DNA from 2 places in the Wenzhouxiangella sp. YN9 genome. Region 2 is predicted to be linked to the other one. Evidence: riboswitches for the same ligand, from Rfam matches in the RefSeq annotation. Region 2 holds a riboswitch; the other holds the start of a gene.
What was found. Region 2 has a riboswitch for thiamine pyrophosphate ahead of thiM (hydroxyethylthiazole kinase). Riboswitches for the same ligand answer to the same signal wherever they lie in the genome.
Positions count from the first base shown of each region.

Region 1: another riboswitch for thiamine pyrophosphate. It lies ahead of ACEWQ0_RS07875 (TonB-dependent receptor); the one in region 2 lies ahead of thiM (hydroxyethylthiazole kinase).

Region 1 is NZ_JBJNIP010000091.1:128,664-137,091, reverse strand. Features, by position in the region: gene ACEWQ0_RS07895 (hypothetical protein) at 1-142, shown strand, start outside; gene ACEWQ0_RS07890 (NUDIX hydrolase) at 223-984, shown strand; gene ACEWQ0_RS07885 (phosphotransferase) at 998-1,765, opposite strand; gene pnuC (nicotinamide riboside transporter PnuC) at 1,762-2,397, opposite strand; gene ACEWQ0_RS07875 (TonB-dependent receptor) at 2,470-4,602, opposite strand; TPP riboswitch at 4,685-4,788, opposite strand; gene ACEWQ0_RS07870 (DedA family protein) at 4,812-6,170, opposite strand; gene ACEWQ0_RS07865 (DNA-3-methyladenine glycosylase family protein) at 6,504-7,124, shown strand; gene ACEWQ0_RS07860 (superoxide dismutase family protein) at 7,255-7,920, shown strand; gene thpD (ectoine hydroxylase) at 7,958-8,428, opposite strand, start outside.
Region 2 is NZ_JBJNIP010000086.1:66,621-75,048, reverse strand. Features, by position in the region: gene ACEWQ0_RS05980 (zinc-dependent metalloprotease) at 1-288, shown strand, start outside; gene ACEWQ0_RS05975 (GGDEF domain-containing protein) at 277-1,545, opposite strand; gene ACEWQ0_RS05970 (DUF5610 domain-containing protein) at 1,700-2,242, shown strand; TPP riboswitch at 2,319-2,417, shown strand; gene thiM (hydroxyethylthiazole kinase) at 2,407-3,207, shown strand; gene thiD (bifunctional hydroxymethylpyrimidine kinase/phosphomethylpyrimidine kinase) at 3,226-4,035, shown strand; gene ACEWQ0_RS05955 (TenA family protein) at 4,038-4,703, shown strand; gene ACEWQ0_RS05950 (iron-sulfur cluster assembly scaffold protein) at 4,727-5,170, opposite strand; gene ACEWQ0_RS05945 (helical membrane plugin domain-containing protein) at 5,185-5,625, opposite strand; gene ACEWQ0_RS05940 (NAD(P)/FAD-dependent oxidoreductase) at 5,625-6,815, opposite strand; gene ACEWQ0_RS05935 (hypothetical protein) at 7,117-7,569, shown strand; gene ACEWQ0_RS05930 (DUF488 domain-containing protein) at 7,580-8,164, opposite strand; gene ACEWQ0_RS05925 (alpha/beta hydrolase family protein) at 8,161-8,428, opposite strand, start outside.

The DNA.
Region 1 (8,428 bases), on a different contig from region 2:
CGTACCCTATATCTCGAAAGTGCGCACGGCGCTCGACGACCAACGCCATGTGCTCATTGTCCACGCGACCAGCCGCGATCAATTCAAGGCGGCCGGCGACTGCCTCGAACGCTTTGCTGACCATACCGTCTCGACGCTGTGAACGCACGGGCTGCGAGGACGGATCGTATTCCCGCGCCCGCTCGCTGAACGGACGGACTGTCACCAGGATAGATAAACGGCATGCTCCAGGCCATCAGAAACAAGTACGGCGGGATCTTCCTGTCCGGCAAAAACCTGCCCCGGCAAACCAGTGAGTTCCGAGACGCCATGGCCACCGCACTGTCGGCCTGGACGCGCGAGGGCCTCAAGCTGGCCTGGCTGGAGATTCCGGCCCGCCGAGGTCAGTTGCTGCCCGACGCGATGGACCTCGGGTTTGCCCTGCACCACTGCCGCAACGAAACCGTGATGCTGGTTCGAAGACTGGTCGACGGCGCCTATATTCCCGAAGCGTGCACCCACAGCATCGGTGCCGGTGGCCTGGTGCTATCGGACGACGGCCATATCCTGGTTGTGCTCGAAAAGCGCGATCGAACAACACGCCCCGACCACCTCAAGCTGCCCGGCGGGATGCTCGAGCGCCGCGAGCACGTTGCCGACGCGGCGATGCGCGAAGTGCACGAAGAAACCGGAATCAGAACCGAGTTCCGCGGCCTGGTCGGCATGCGTCACCACCACCGGGGGCAGTTCGGCGCCTCCAACATCTACGCCGTGTGTCGGCTCGCTCCGCTGAATTTCGACATCCGCATCGACGACGAAGAGCTGGAAAAGGCGCTCTGGATGCCCATCGACGAATACCTGGCGCGGGAGGCCACCTCGGCATTCAATCGACGCGTGGTCGAAGCCGCCCTGGCAGCTGATCCGTTGCGCCCCGTGGATCTCGACAACTACATGGACCACCCCGACGACTATGAAATCTTCATGAACGACAGCGCCGCAGGCTGACGCCGGCAGCTGATCACAGCCGGATCAATCGCTCCCACAGGTCGTTTATCCACGCCATCATTTCAGCGACGAAAGGCTCGTTGACGGCGCTCGGGTTCACGGTCCAGATATCGATATCGCGATGACCGAGGGCGGCATATTCCCAGTCGATCAGGTACAGGCGCTCGGGGGTTTCCAGAATGTTGGCGGGAATCAGATCATGATGCACCAGGCACGCCGTCCATGGCGCCCGATCAAAGGCCTCCAACCGCGGCTCGAAGGCCCGCCAGGCCCGGGCAAGCCGCGCATCGGCAAGTCCGGCTTGCTCGACCTGGTGCCAGTAATCACGCAGATAAGCGTGATAGCTGCGCCGCGGCCAGTCGGGGGGGGCCAGGGCGTGCAGTCGTTCGAGCAGCGGCCCCAGCCGGGCCAGCTGCTCCGGATTGCTCAGGTCCTTGTCGCTCCATGTCCGCGCCGGCAGGTAGGGGAAAATCACGAAACGCTGGCGCGGATCCCAGAACCAGTACGGCCGGCTGATATCGGCGGCCGACGTCAACTCCAGAATTTCGCGTTCGCGCTGGCGATCGATGCCCAGCTGCGCGCCCCCGGGGTGGTTGATGCGCAGCAGCAGCTCATCGGACCGGCCCGGCGCGCTCAAACGATAGTTGCGGTTGGTCCTTCCCGCCCGGATGCGCTCGACCAGCTGCGGCCGTCCGCGCAGCCCCAGGCCCCAGTCCGGCCAGGAATCGATCAGCGCGTCAACGGCCGCCACTTCGCCTTCATCCTGGCCCAGCGGGGTCATGGCCCGGCTTCACCGCCAAGGCCGGCTCGCGCCCGGTAGTCGCGCAGCCAGCTCGTCCAGCCGACCACCGAGATGATCAGATAAGCGACGTTCAACAGCGCGGTCAGCGCCATGCCGCGGTCGAGAAACAGAAAGATCGCCAGGCTGTTGAACACCATCCAGTAGACCCAGTTTTCCAGCACCTTGCGCGCCACCATGAAAGTTGTCACGACCGCACCCCAGGTGACCAGAGAATCGAGATACGGCCAGGCCGCCTGGCTGTGGCGCGAGAGCAAGTAGCCCGACACCAGGGTAGACAGCACCACCACCAGCAGCGCCAGGGCATGTCGCCACAGCGGCCAGCGCGTCACCGACAGCGCCTGCCCGCCGCTGTTGCCGTGGCGCCAGTACCACCAGCCATAGACCGCCATGCCCATGTAATACACATTGAGTGCCGACTGCATGAGCAGCTGCACCCGCCAGAACAGCGCGGTGAAAAGCGCGGTGCTGATGAAAGCGGCAATCCAGCACAGGCGGTTCTGGCGTACGGCCAACACCAGGTAGGTGATGGCCAGCAGCACCGCGGCCAGCTCCCAGGCCGACATCGCTGCCCAGCGCTCATCGAGCTGTTCCAGCCAGTGCTCCAGCTTCATGCCGCAGCCTCCGGGGCACGATCAAGGGCCCGACACCTGCGGCCCGGGCCCGCCGGCACCTGCCTGCGCCGGTCAGTAGACATAACGCAGTGTCGCTCCAACCACGCGGGGCTCGCCAAACTGAAAGTAGGGCTCGACCACATAGTTCTCGCGCGGATCGTTGCCGAAGCTGCCGAAAGCGCGGGTCTTGATGTCTTGATCGGCGATATTGCGCGCCCACAGGGCAAAATCCCAGGGCCCCTGACGATAGCCAATGCGGGCGTTGAAGGTCTCATAAGCGTTGGATCGGGTCTCGTGACGGCTCGAGAAGTAGAACGCATCCTTGCCCTCGGCCTCCACCCGCACGTACCAGCGATCGGACAGCTGCACGATGGCGCCCAGATTGAACATGTAGTTCGGCGCATGCGGCAGCTCGCGTCCGTCCATGTCGTACGGCTCTCCGCTGGCCGGGTCGGCATCGACATGCGAATAGTTGAGGAACTCTTCGAAGCGGGTATCCAGCAGGCCGAGGCTGGCAAACGCCAGCAGGCGATGGCTCACGCGCCAGTTGAGCTCGGCCTCCAGGCCGTAGCTCCGCCCGGCGGTGGCGTTGGCCTTGTACTCGATGAAGTGGCAGGGGCAGGATTCACCCTCGATGGGCTCGACCAGCGATTGTTCGGCCTGAACATCACTGCGGTCCTGATAGAACACCGCCGCTCGCAGATCGACCCGATTGTCGAGCAGCCGCTTCTTCACGCCGAGCTCATAGTTCAACAGGGTTTCGGTGTCGAACGCGCGCCGCTCATCGGGAATGAGCGAATCGCTGTTGATTCCGCCGGCCTTGTATCCGCGAGATGCCAGCGCGTACCACAGCCCGCCGCCGTCGGTGCGATATTCGAGCGCCAGCTTGCCGCCCCACATGTCCTCGCCGGGCTCAAAGGCGGCGCCGTCGCTGTCGCTGTATTCGACCTCGCGCCGCTCACCGCGCAAACCGGCCACCAACTGCAACTGGCGCGTCATCGGTATCTCTACCTGTCCGTAGACGGCATGGTTGTCGGTGTCGTAGTCGAACAGGTAGTCGCTGGCAAGAAAGCTGTACTCTCGCCGCAGGCTTTGGCCCGCATTGCGCACATAAGCGCCAATCACCCAGTTGAGCTGATCCGGCCCGCTGCTGGATACCGCCCGAAGATCCAGCGTGGTATTGCGATCGCGGCGAATATAGTTGTCGAATGCCGTGAATGGCGCGCCCGGGCACTCGAAGACCTCGCAGAAGCCAACGAAGGTCCAGTCGTCATCGTAGCCGTATTCCAGGTCGGCATCGGTGCGGCTGATGAGCGCCTCGATGTCGAAGGCATCATGTGCATGCCAGTGGATGCGAACCGAACCGGCCAGCGTCTCCTGGCGATCGTGCCCGGGTCGGTCGGAGTAGGTCATGCGCGTATTGTCCAGAGAGAACGCGTCGTAGCCGTTGTCGACATCCAGGTACAAGCCGGTCAGGTCGATTTGCAGATCATCATGGGGCTGCCACCGCAGCTTGCTGCGCAGCGTCTGTTCATCAATGTTCTGCACATCATCGCGACCCAGGTAAGCGTTTTCCTGAAAGCCGTCACTCTGTTGATTGGAATAAGCCAGTCGATACCCCAGCGTGTCGCTGAGCGGCCCGGAAACCATGCCCTCGAACGCGCGCATGCCGTAGTTGCCGGCGCTGACCTCCAGGTGGCTGGTGAATGCTTCAGTGGGGCTGCCGGTAACGATATTGATCATGCCGGCCAGAGCATTGGCGCCAAACAGGGTGCCCTGCGGACCACGCAGAATCTCGAGCTGGGCCACATCCAGGGTCGTCGCGCCACCGCCCAGACCGGTCATGTCGATGCCGTCGACCAGCAGCCCGACCGAGGCATTCATCGGTTCAACGAACTGGCTGCGGGAGCCGATCCCCCGAATCTGGAAAAAACGGCCGCGCGAGGCACCCGTGGAAAAGTTGACGTTGGGGCTGATGTTGAGCACGTGCTCGAGGTGCGAGGCTCCTCGCTCGCGGACGGTTTCACCGTCGATGACGCTGACGCTGCCGCCGAGGTCGAACAAACCGGAGCGATAGAAATCGGCCGTGACCACGATACGATCTTCGATGTCATCGTCAGAAAAGTCCTCGACGTCATCGGACTGCGCGAAGCTGACTGACGATAGCGCCAGCAGCAGCCCGAAGAAGGACGCTTGAATATTCACTTGTGAGTCTCCGAATGCAAGTCAACAATGGAGACCCGGAATGCACGGGGGATTGCCGCCAGCGCCATGCAGTGGCCTTGAAGGGCGCTTGACGTTCCTGTCCCTACGCCGGCATTAACCGGATCAGGTTCGACGGGTCCACCCGCGTGGGTGTCTCAGGCGATTACGCCACCCCGAGGAAGCGCCCATTATAGCGCATGGCGAAGGCTTCAGGCCGCCTCTTCGCGCTCAGCAGGTGCAGGTGCTGAGCGCGGCCGCAGCGCGGTGCCGGGCAGCTCCAGGGTGGTGGCCCATGCCAGCCCCAGGGCCAGCCCCAGCACAATGCCCGAAGGCGCAGCCCAGCCGGCCACCACCGTGGCCAGCGCCACCGTACACAGCATGAAAGTACTGACGGCGGCAGCGCCCACCGCACCGCCCCAATCCAGCGTCCGCGCGGTGAGCGCGGTGGCCTGCACGAGCAGCGCTGCCGCTGTCGCAACGGGCACGGAAGGAAATTCCGCGCCGGGGACATGACCCTGAAGCACAAAACGATCAAGGAAATAAGCCCCGCCGGCTGCGCCTACCAGGCCGACGCCCACGCGAACTGCGGCAAGCCAGCCCACGCGCCACAACACGAAAGCCATCAGCGGCAGCGCGGTGACCACAACCCCGGGCCAGTAAAGCGCATGCAGCCCGCTACGGGCGATCGACACGGCCTGGTCGGTTCGAGTGCTGTTCATCCAGTCGAGGACGGGAAAGTCGATCAACGCCAGCCCCTTCACTGCCCGGGTCTGGTCAAATACCAGACCGATAACACCGATTCCGGCCAGCAGGGCGACAAAGCAGATGGTCAAGCTCAGACCCTGGGCCACGCGCGGATCGAAGCGCCGGGTCAACCAGCGAAACCCTGGAGCCAGCACGCGCGCGATGCCCTGCGTACCGGTCGCGCGCAGAGCCAGCCGGAATACAGCTTTCACTCGCCGCTGATGGGCCGCAATGCGAGCCGCAACCCAGCGAATGACCACGGCGGTCAGAAACAGGATCAGAACCAACAGCGCGGCCGTTCCGCCGATCTCTCTCAGCAGCCCCCAGGACTCTCCGAGCACGAGGCCCAGAATCGCCCAGACCATGGCCCAGACCAGGCTTGCGGGAATGTCGAACAGTACAAAATGTCGATAGGGCATGCCCGAGGCACCGGCCAGAAAAGGCACGATGATGCGGGTGGGAGTGGATACGCGGCCGAGCACGATGGCCCAGGCTCCGCGGCGGGCCATGAACTCCTGTGACTTGCGAATCGATGGACCGCAAATGCGCTGCAGCGGCGCCCATCCGAGCAGCCCGTTTCCCCAGCGACAACCAACGTAGAAGCCGGTGGCATTACCCATCACCGTCGCCACCAGCACGATACCGAGCAACACATCCATTTCGAGCTGACCACGCGAGGCGAGAATCCCGCCGGTCACCACAGCCAGCTCGCCGGGCGTCACGAACCCCAGGAAGAAGGCGGCCTCGGTCCAGCACAGCACCGCAATCAGGATGTAGACCGTCAGCGGCGGGAGCTCGAAAAGCGGCTGGAGAAGTTTGTCCATGACGCCAGATCCATTGCCTCAGGGCATCTGTTGAGGTATCTGAGAATCACCGGACCGAGCTCTCGCACGACCCCGGATTCCACGCGCCCCCGCCTGAAGTATAAACATACTCCCGGACACACCGAAAGGCTTGCGTGAGGCAATGCCCAGAACACGCGATAGCGGCGCAGGCCCTGGCCGCTTTCTGGCCCGCTCGCCTCACAGGCATTTATCAACCCGACCTCGAAGCGGGTTGCGCCTGGCACGACCGGCCTGCCCCGGACGCCGCGGTAGAATGGCGCGCGGCAATCATTTGACAGGGCTCGAAAAGGTCCACCCGTGACAACATTCCAGTTGACGCAACAACACCTGCGCAATGCGCTGGACAGGATTGCCCGGCGCGACCGGGACATTGCCGCGGCGCTCGCGCAGGTGGGTTATCCCGCCGAGCGCCGGATGGGCGCGCCAGACTATCGGCATTTCCTGCGCATCATCGTCGGGCAGCAGCTGTCGGTAAAGGCCGCCGCGACCATTTTCGGCCGGATCGAAGCCGCGCTTGACAACGACCTGCAGCCGGAACGCCTGCAGGCGCTGGGCGACGATCGGCTGCGGGCGCTGGGCCTGTCCAGGCAGAAGATCGCCTACGCCCGGGGGCTGTCGCAGGCCGTGCTGGAGGGTTCGCTGGTGCCGGCCGCGCTTGCCGAGCTGCCCGATGAAGAAGTGATCGCGCAGATTACCCGGCTCAAGGGCTTCGGGCGCTGGAGCGCGGAGATGTTTCTGCTGTTCTCGCTGGGTCGGCCCGACGTCTGGCCGGCCGACGACATCGCCATTCGGGCCGGTGTTCAACGCATCAGGCGCATGCGTGAGCGCCCCGACCGCAAACGTACAGACGCCATCGCTCACCCGTGGAAGCCGCATCGCAGCGCGGTGGCGATCCTTGTCTGGCACTACTATTCGAATGCGCCAATGGGCTGAGCCAGCCGAAGCGGCAAGCCCCTCCGTCGTGCGACTGATGTCGGCCCCATCGAAATACAGGCATTGGCCATGGAGCAACCTTCATCAGGTGTATAGTGGGCGCATGGTTCCAGAATCGTGAGGAGACCCAATGTTCAACGCCAGAAAATGGATACTCATCACCGGCTTGATGTTCCTCATCCCCCTGGCCGCTTGCAACACCGGCGACTCGATGAGCGACGAGGCAACCGGCAAAATGACCGATGAGTCGTCGCCCAGGCAGGAGACCGGCGAGCCGACCGTTGAGGGCAGATCGACCCAGGGCGCGCGCGCATCAGGCGATGACGACGGCGACGACACGTCCGGTACGCCGGATGCCATGGCTGAGCTTGCCGCCACCTCGGGCCATCAGGCCAGCGGAGCCGTCAAGTTCTATACGACCGAGCGCGGCATTCGCGTCGACGCGATGGTCAACGGACTGTCACCGGGACAACATGGATTTCATGTTCACGCCAGGGGTGACTGTTCGTCCCCGGACGCCAGTTCGGCGGGCGGCCACTACAACCCCGAGGATGTCCGGCACGGCGCTCCCGGTGACCCGATGCACCATGTGGGCGACCTCGGCAATATCGAGGCCGATGACAGCGGGCAGGCAATGCTGAATCAGGAATTCGAATTCCTGTCTCTGAGCGGTGACAACAGCATCGTCGGCAAGGCGGTCGTCGTCCATGCCGGAGAAGACGATCTGGAAAGCCAGCCCAGCGGCGCCGCAGGTGCCCGAGTCGCTTGCGGAGTCATTCAGGCGGAGGACGCCTGACCGGCTGCGATCATCAACCCGGCAGCCACGGAGATCATCAACCCGCCAGCTCTGGATACCGGTCGTGCATCTCCAGCTGCTCCGGGTTTTCCCGCTCGGCCAGGAAATGCGGCCGCCTTGTGGGGGCGGCATACGGCGCGCGCGGGAGATTGCGAACGCTGTTGTAGACGAAAAACAGGTTGGAGCGAGGCCATGGCGACATGTTCTCGTTGGAGGCATGCAGCGTGTTGCATTCAAACAGCAGCAGCGAGCCCGCCGGGCCCTTGGGCGCACGAATGCCACCGCTTCGGGCCAGCTCGGAAAGCGATTCCTGACTCGGAACGCCGATTCGCTGCGCCTTCAGGGAAGCTTTCCAGTTCTGGTCCGGTGTCTTGCCGACACAGGGCACGAACCAGTGGTGCGAGCCCGGGATCAACATCAGTGGCCCATTGAACTCGTTGTTTTCGGTCAGCATGATCGACGCGCTCACGGCACGCATGCGCGGCATTCCGTCCTCCGCGTGCCAGGT
Region 2 (8,428 bases):
AGCACCTTCAAGCTCGAGCCGCAGCAGCACGCCCAGCGGCAGATACATCACCGGATTCTGCACGTGGTGGTCTACCGCTGGATCGATGCAATGAACAACCCGGGGCTGGCGCCGGAAGTACGCGCACAGATGGCGGCCGACCTGTCGGATCTGGAAGCCTGGCTGGATGCGCATGACGACAGTGCGCAGCATCGCTACCTGCAGCAGCAGATAGCGCGCTATCGTGACGACGGCGAGTGGGCGCCGGCATTCGAGCCGGTGCCGCTGCCGCCGGGTTCACCGATCTGAGCGCGCAGCCGGCCGTCCGGGCGGACAATCGTGTTCCGGGGTCGTGCGCTGGTGATCAGGTGTCGGTTTGTTGATGGGCACGATGGCTGCGCTGGCGCACTGCACATCCGCCTCGGTGAGCGGCTGCGGGTCGTGGCAGACCTGGTTGCGCCCCTTTCCCTTGGCCGCATACAGTAGCTGATCCACGCGCTGGTGAGCTGACTTGAGGGGCACGCTGGAGTCGAACTCCGCAACGCCCAAACTGGCGGTGCAGCGGAGGTCGGGCGCAATGTCCTGCATCGCTGCTGCCGCCACGCTCTGGCGCAGTCTTTCGGCAATCTTGTGCGCCTTGTCGATGCCGGTGTCGGGCAAAAAAACGAGAAACTCCTCGCCGCCGTAGCGGGCGGCCTCGTCGGCTTCGCGAGTGCTGCCCGAAATCAGCGCCGCGACGCGCTCCAGCACCCGATCGCCGACGAGGTGGCCCCAGCGGTCGTTGATGCTCTTGAAGCGGTCGATGTCGATCGAGATCAGGGAGTAGCAAGCGCAGCGGCCACGTGCGAACTCCGCCTTGGCGTTGAAGCTGGCGCGGTTGTCAAGCCGGGTCAGCGGGTCGATCGAGGCCCTGTGCTCGGCCATCTGCAGGCGTCGGGAGGCGTGCACGAGCAGCAGTGCCAGCGCAAAGACGACGATGAACACATTCCAGGCGATTTGGGTCGACACCCAGAACGGCGTCCTGTCAAAACCGTAGCGTGATGCATCGGTGCCGACCGTCAGAAAGGTTCGGGGCAGCAGGCTCAGGGCAAAAATGGATACGCACAGAAACAGAAAGCGTTCGGGGCCGCTGCCGCGAGTCAACAGCGCCCGGGCGTGCCAGCATGCCAGCAGGAAGATGACGGTAAGGTAAGTCTGGATGCCGTAGATGCGGCCAATGCTGTTGAAGCTCTGCGCCGTATGAAAATACCTCAGGGCCAGAAAAGCCAGCGTCAGTCCGATTGCGACCGACCATGAAGGCGTGCCTGCGCCCACGCGGACCAGCGCTTGGTAAAAGCCCAGAGCAGCAATGGCATAGGCCACGCCGGTCAGCATGGCGTTGGTTTCCGCGTTGCCGGGAAGGAGCAGTATCTGCAGGAAGATTCCGACCGCAAAAGCAATATAGGCCGCGGCGGCGGGCAAGAAGTAGTTGGCCTTTCTGGTCGCCGCGGCGATCAGAAAGAACAGGCCGATGACCAGGGCGATGATGGGGTGGGCCAGGGCCGCAAGATGTTCGGAAGCGAGCATGCTTGTATCATAACCTGTCGGGTATCAGGCACTGCCTGCATGACCCCGGCCGCCGGTTCGGCAGCAGGCGCGACAGCCTGCCTTGCCGGCCCGGCTCAAGTTTTCACGCTTGCCGCCGCTACAGCGGGCTGGAATCCCTGCCGGAGACATCGCCATGAAAATACCAGCCTTCAGCAAAGCATCGCCCACCGGGGCGCAGCCCAAGGGGGGGCAGCCGGGTCGTGGCGGGGTCAACACCCCGTTTGGCAAGGGCGTGGCCGGCTCAGCGCAGGCAGCGCGTCTGAGCTCGGGTGACAATCCGCTCGCGCTGACCTACAGGACGGCTCTGGAAAGCCTCAACGACGTGCTCGCGCCGGAGCTGGGGCCGAACGCCATTCAGCAGGCCTACGACTCCGGGCTGGACGTTTCGCCGGAGGCAACCGCCAAGCGTATCGTCTCCCAGAGCACGGGGTTTTTTCAGGCCTATCAGAAACAGCATCCGGACAAGGATGCGGCAACCGCCGCAAAGGACTTTGTCGAGCTGATCGGCCAGGGGATCGAGCGTGGATTTGCCGAGGCCCGCGAGATCCTCAGCGGCCTCGATGTGCTTCAGGGCGAGGTGGCCGCCAATATCGACAGGACTTATGATCTTGTGCAGGAAGGTCTGAAGAGCTTTCTGGACAGTGCCTTGAGCGCTTCCGCGGAGGCCTCGGCGTGACGCTGCGGCCGTGCCGGCGGTTTTTCCATCCGGAGTGACCCACCGCGAGCCGATCTGTTAAGCTGTTCGCAGTAATTGATGTGACTTGGGGTGCCGACCTGACCGTCGGCTGAGATTACACCCATTGAACCTGCTCTAGTTCGCACTAGCGAAGGGATAGTCCAGTGACATTATCGCCCTCCGATATCGATGCTCGGCTGACGGCCGTGCGTGATGCCTCGCCTCTGGTGCAGTGCATTGCCAATGCGGTCGTCTTGAATCATCTCGCCAATACCCTGCTTGCTCTGGGTTGTGCCCCGGCGATGGTGGACATTCCCGAAGAGGCCGGTGCTTTCGCCCGCACGGCTGCTGCCCTGCTGATCAATCTCGGCACGCCCTATGCCGAGCCGCGCGCCGCCGCGCTGGAGGCGGTGGCCTCGGCCACCGACGCCGGCGTTCCCTGGGTGCTGGACCCGGTGGCGGTTGGCAGTCTGCCGGTAAGAACCCGCCTGGCGCGTGAGCTGTTGCGGCATCAACCTGCCGTCATTCGCGGCAACCCCTCTGAAGTCATGGCGCTGGCCGGCAGCGGCCGCGGCGGGCGCGGAACCGACACCCTGGCCACTGCCGACGATGCCCGGCAAGCTGCGCAGGATCTGGCGCAGCGCCATCAGGCCGTGGTGGCTGTCTCCGGCGAAACCGACCTGGTAACCGACGGCGTGACCGATCTCCGCGTGCGCAACGGTCACCCGTGGCTGACCCGCATCACCGGCGGCGGCTGTGCCCTGGGCGCGACCGTTGCGGCCTTTGTCGCCCTGGATTCCAGCCAGCCGTTCAAGGCAGTCGCGGCTGCCGTCGCCGCCTATGCCATTGCCGCCGAACAAGCGGCCGCGCATGCGGCCGGCCCGGGCAGCTTCAAGCCGGCTTTTGTGGACGCCTTGCACAATCTGCATCAGGCCACGATTGCAGCGCGTCTGAATATGTCCTGACCAAGGAGGTAGTCCGACGTGAAACGAATCTTGAGCATTGCCGGCACCGACCCCACCGGTGGTGCCGGCGTTCAGGCCGACCTGAAATCCATAGCCGCGCTGGGTGGCTACGGCATGTGCGTGGTCACCGCGCTGGTGGCCCAGAACACCCACGGCGTGCGTCGCATCCATACGCCGCCCACCGACTTTCTGCGCGCGCAGCTCGAGGCGGTCAGCGACGATGTGACCATCGACGCGGTCAAGATCGGCATGCTCGGCAATGCAGCCACGATCACGGAAGTGCGGCGCTGGCTGCAGGCCGTCAGGCCGCCGGTGGTCGTCCTCGATCCGGTCATGGTGGCCACCAGTGGCGATCGCCTGCTGGAGCAGCGGGCCGAAGACGCCGTGCGCGAGCTGCTGAACCAGGCCGACATGGTGACGCCCAATCTGTCCGAGCTTGCGCTGCTGGTCGACGAACCCGTGGCCGCCGGCCGGGAAGACGCGCTGGCGCAGGGCCAGCGCTTGATGGCGCGACACCACACCGGCGTGATCGTCAAGGGCGGGCATCTGGCGGGCCAGTCCTGTCCCGATGCCCTGCTGCTGCCGGGGGCGGACCCGGTGGAGTTGGCCACGCCGCGAATCGAGACCCGCAACACCCACGGCACCGGCTGTTCACTGTCATCGGGGCTGGCGACATTGCGGGCCCGAAGCGGTGACTGGGCCGTGGCATTCGAGCAGACCAAACACTGGCTGCAGGGCGCGCTGGCGCATGCCGACGAGCTGGAAGTCGGCAGCGGCCACGGCCCGATTCATCATTTTCACTCACTTTACGCAAAGGCAGGAATATGAACATGACGCAAAGCGCTGGCGCCACAAACCCGACCGGGCTCGAGCCCGCCGGGCCCCATACCGCCAAGCTGTGGGCGGATGCCGCCGAAATGAACGCTGAAATTGCCCGGCTGGATTTCATTCAGGGCCTGGGTGAGGGCACGCTCCCAAAGACCGTGTTTGATTACTATCTGGCCCAGGATGCGGCCTACCTGCGGCAGTACTCGCGCGCGCTTGCCCGCGCCAGCCAGCTGGCCACGACCCGGCGGGCGCAAGCCTTCTGGGCACAGGCGGCAAACGATGCCATCGTTGCCGAAATGGAGCTGCACGACGGCTTTCTGGCGACGGATGCAGCCATCGAAATCGACGATACCACCCGTGCCTACACCAACCACCTTCTGGCGGTGGCAGGCACCGGCAGCTACGCTGAAGTGGCCGCCGCCGTGCTGCCCTGTTTCTGGGTTTATCTGGATGTGGGCCTGCGACTGTATCAGCAGCGCGGCCCTGATCACCCCTACGGTGCCTGGCTGGACACCTATGCCGACCAGAGTTTCGCCGACGGCACTGTCGCGGCGATTGCCGCCACCGAGGACGCGCTCGCCGCGGCGTCACAGCATGAATACGAAGCCGCCACCGATGCCTTTCACTACGCGGTGAAAATGGAGCGCGACTTCTTCAACCGCAGCTGAGCGCAATCCGGCCGCAGCGAGGGTTACGCTGCGGCCAGCTCACTGAAAGCTTCAGCCGCCGTCTCGAAAGGCAGCAGTACGGAGTTGTGGCGAGCCGGAAAGGGGATGGCGGCCGCGAGGATTTCAAGGCTTTGCCAGTGGGCATCGAACTCGGCCGGCTTGCCGGCGAGCAGGTCGGCCAGGGCGGTATGCGCCCGGGCCACCTGATCGGCGTTCTGGCCCGGCCCGGCGTCAACGAGGATGGCTGTTGCTGCCATGCCCAGGCTGCAGGCGCGGGCGCGATAGCCGACGCGCTCGATGCGCTCGCCGTCGAAGTCGAAGTCGAGCGTGACCATGCTGCCGCAGATCTTGCTGCGCCGGGTCACGCTGATCTGCGGCGCCTCAATGCGGCGGTCGGCGCGCACTCGCGCCGACAGCTCGCGTATCTTGCGCTGGTAGAGCGCGGCAACTTCTTCGTCGGTCGCCATGGTTTGTCGGCGGCTCAGTCGGGACGCATCTGGCGGCCGAAGACGGCCGCAAAGCGCAGCAGAAAGTGCAGCCCGCGCCGCACGTCCTCGTCCTTGGCCGCACGCAGCAGGCCCAGGCGCGAGGGCGGTTCGGCTTGTGAAACCTCGTTGGCAGCATAGCGCGCGGCGTTGCCGGTAGCCCACAGTCCGCTGACGAGATTCTCGTAATTGGCCGCCAGCTTGTTGACCATCTCCTCGTCGGCCAGATCGACCATGTCCGAGGTCCACGAAAGCAGGTCGACCACGTTGTGCAGGCGCCGGCCCTGGAGCAGCGGAGCGAGCTTTTCAACCAGCTCGTTCAGCCCTTCCTGGGTGGCGGCATCAAGTGCGGGTGCCTGCGCCTGGCCGTTGGTACCGGCTGCGGCTGTTTGCTGCCCGCTGTCGGCATGCTTGTCCATATCGCTCTTGTCGTTCATTAAACCATCCCTCGGGCCACTGCCCAGTAGACACCGCGGTTGAAAGCCTTGCGCGAGAGCCCGCCAAGCTTGGTCGGCGGGGTCGGCTGAACATCGATGTCGTAGTCGTACCAAAGCGGCATGCCTGCCTCGAGGCCCATCTGGGCGATGGCCTGCACGCGGCCGTCGTAGCTGGCAATGTTGCGGCCGTAGCGCAGGTCGCCGGCGATGTTGTCGGCAATGACCGGGCTCTGGTTGTGGCATGAGCCGCCGGCCTTGCTGATCGGCAGGTCGACGGTGTCGCCCATCACAAAGGCATTGTCGAAACCCTCCAGCTGCATGGTTTCGCGGTTGGTCGGCAGCCAGCCTTCGTTGTTGGGCGCTTCGGAGATGCCGCTGTCGAGCACCGCGTCGACGGCGCGAATCGGCGGCGTGGCCATGAGCAGGTCGAAGTTCTCTTCTTCGCCTTCCTCGGAAATGGCCACCTTGCGGTCCGGGTCAACCTTGGCAAGCGTGAAGCCGCGCTTGTAGCGGATGTCCTTGGAGTCGAAGATGTCCGGCAGGACATTGCCGGTGGGTTCCTGCAAAAACAGGCAGTTGCGCACCAGCTGGGCGATGGTCGGGTAGGTGTAGACGATCTCGACCTGGTCGCGTACGCCCTTGCGGCGCATGTATTCATCGACCATGAAGGTGGTCTCCATCGGCGCGATGCCGCACTGATGGGGCACGTTGGGCGTGGTCGGGAAGTTGACCGTGATGAAGATGCGGCCCTTCTCGAAGTCGCGCAGCTTGTTGGCGAGCTGGCGCGCCGGGTCGTGCTGATAGAAATGATCGCCGGCTTCCTTCAGGCCCTCGATGCGTTCAGGCGAGGGAATGCAGCCGGTAGAGACGACAATGTAGTCGTAGTCGACACGCTTGCCGGATCGGGTCTTGACGCACGAGCCCTTGAAGTCGAACTCGGTTACCTTGTCGAGGGTGAAATCGACTTCCGGGCGCAGCAGCGAGCGCTGCTTGCGCCGCAGCTCGTCCTTGAACATCATGTCAAAGGCGACGTACATGAACGCCGGCTTGTAGTAGTGCCAGGGAGAGTCGGAAATCATCGACACGGTGACTTCCCCGCGCGATACTTCCGGATAGAGTTTTGCAACCAGGTTGTTGGCCGTCATCGTGCCACCGATGCCGCCGCCGACAACCAGAATGTGCTTGGTCATGGTCAAACTTCCTTTCGGGACAAGCCCGCGACTGCCGGCCACTACGCCGCCCTTTGCTTATATGCGTACATTCGGATTGATCGTAGCACAGCCGGTGAGTTCAGGCAAAAAAGGCAGGCAACCGGGCGAGCGTGACCCCCATCACGGATGCTGCGTGTGTTCAGTGATGACCAGCTCCAGGGCAAAGGCGGGTGTCGACACTGGGTCTGCCAAGTATGTGAGCCGCGCTTGCATTAGGATGTTTCAGACACCACTCACCGGCGGGTTATCCGCTCGCCTCCAACGATTCAGGAGCCCGTCGATGACGCATCCATTGTCCATCGCACGCATTCTCATCCTCGCCGCCGCTGTGGCCATGGCCGGCTGCGGCAACGCGCAGCAATCCGATCCGTCATCAGGCGGGGAAGTCCCCGGCCTGCTCGAAGTCCCGGCGGACCCGTCTGCAGCACAGCCCGGCGCGTCATTGATGCGCGACGCCCACAGCAGCATGGCCAGAGCGAAGGGCAAGATGTCGGTCTACATCGGCCTGATCGAGGACAAGGGCAGTGACGCAATGAAAAGCGAGGCGGCCGAACTCGACCAGCAGTTCAAGGCCGGGATGGACACCGCGCGCGAGCTGGCGCTGAAGATGGCCAGGGCCGAGGGTGAGGGCCTGGCGGATCTCGTGGCGCGCTACAACCGCAACTGGAAAGGCCTGCAAAAAGCGATGGCTCGTGCCGAGACGCTGCAGATGCAGGCGCTTGGCGCGGGTTGATCAGCGACCTTCAGCCTTTCTCAGCGCCCGCCGGATAGACGACGCGGCCGTTTGCAACGACGGCGCCGTCAGTCATCTTCGCCGGCTCGATGCGATCGCGGCCCATCAGGTGGTACACGCGCTCGCCGCCGGCCAGCAGGTGGTCGCTGATGATGCGTCGGTGGCAGCGCCACCACACCGCCTCAGCGCACATCAGCGCGCAGGTCTTGCGTGAACCCAGGTCGATGAGCTGCTCGAGCGCGGTCTGAAAATCTTCGCTCAGGGCATGGTCGGCATAGTTGTGAAAACTGCGGTTGCGCCAGTAGCCGTTGACCGCCTCGTCGACCTCCCGGCTCTTGCCGCGCAGGCCGCCGAGGGCGGGCATATGCGTCGCCTCGATATCCCAGGGAGCCAGTTTTTCGGGCAGAACCTCGAGGTTGTAGTCGGGGTTGGTGCGCGATCGCGGCACGCTGCGCACGTCGACAAGCTGCTCGATTCCGGCCTGGCCGAGCAGCTCGGCGAATTCGCCGATCGAACGGGTTGAATGGCCCACCGTGTAGAAGGCCCGGTTCGCCGAGCCCGCCGTCGACTCGCCGGCCGGTCCGTCGCTCGTCACGGCGCCGCGGCTGCGTTCGCGTTCTTGACGTGCTGGTCGAACCATTCCAGCTGTTCCCACAATACGTGCTCGATGCTTTCCCGGGCACGGTAGCCGTGGTCCTCGAACGGCAGAAGAACCAGCCGCGCGGTGCCGCCCGATCCGCGTACTGCTTCGAAGAAGACTTCACTCTGGTAAGTGAGCGTGCCGGGGTTGGAGTCGTCCTTGCCGTGGATGACGAGCACCGGCTCGTCGACCTGGTCGGCGTAGAAGGTGGGTGAAAGC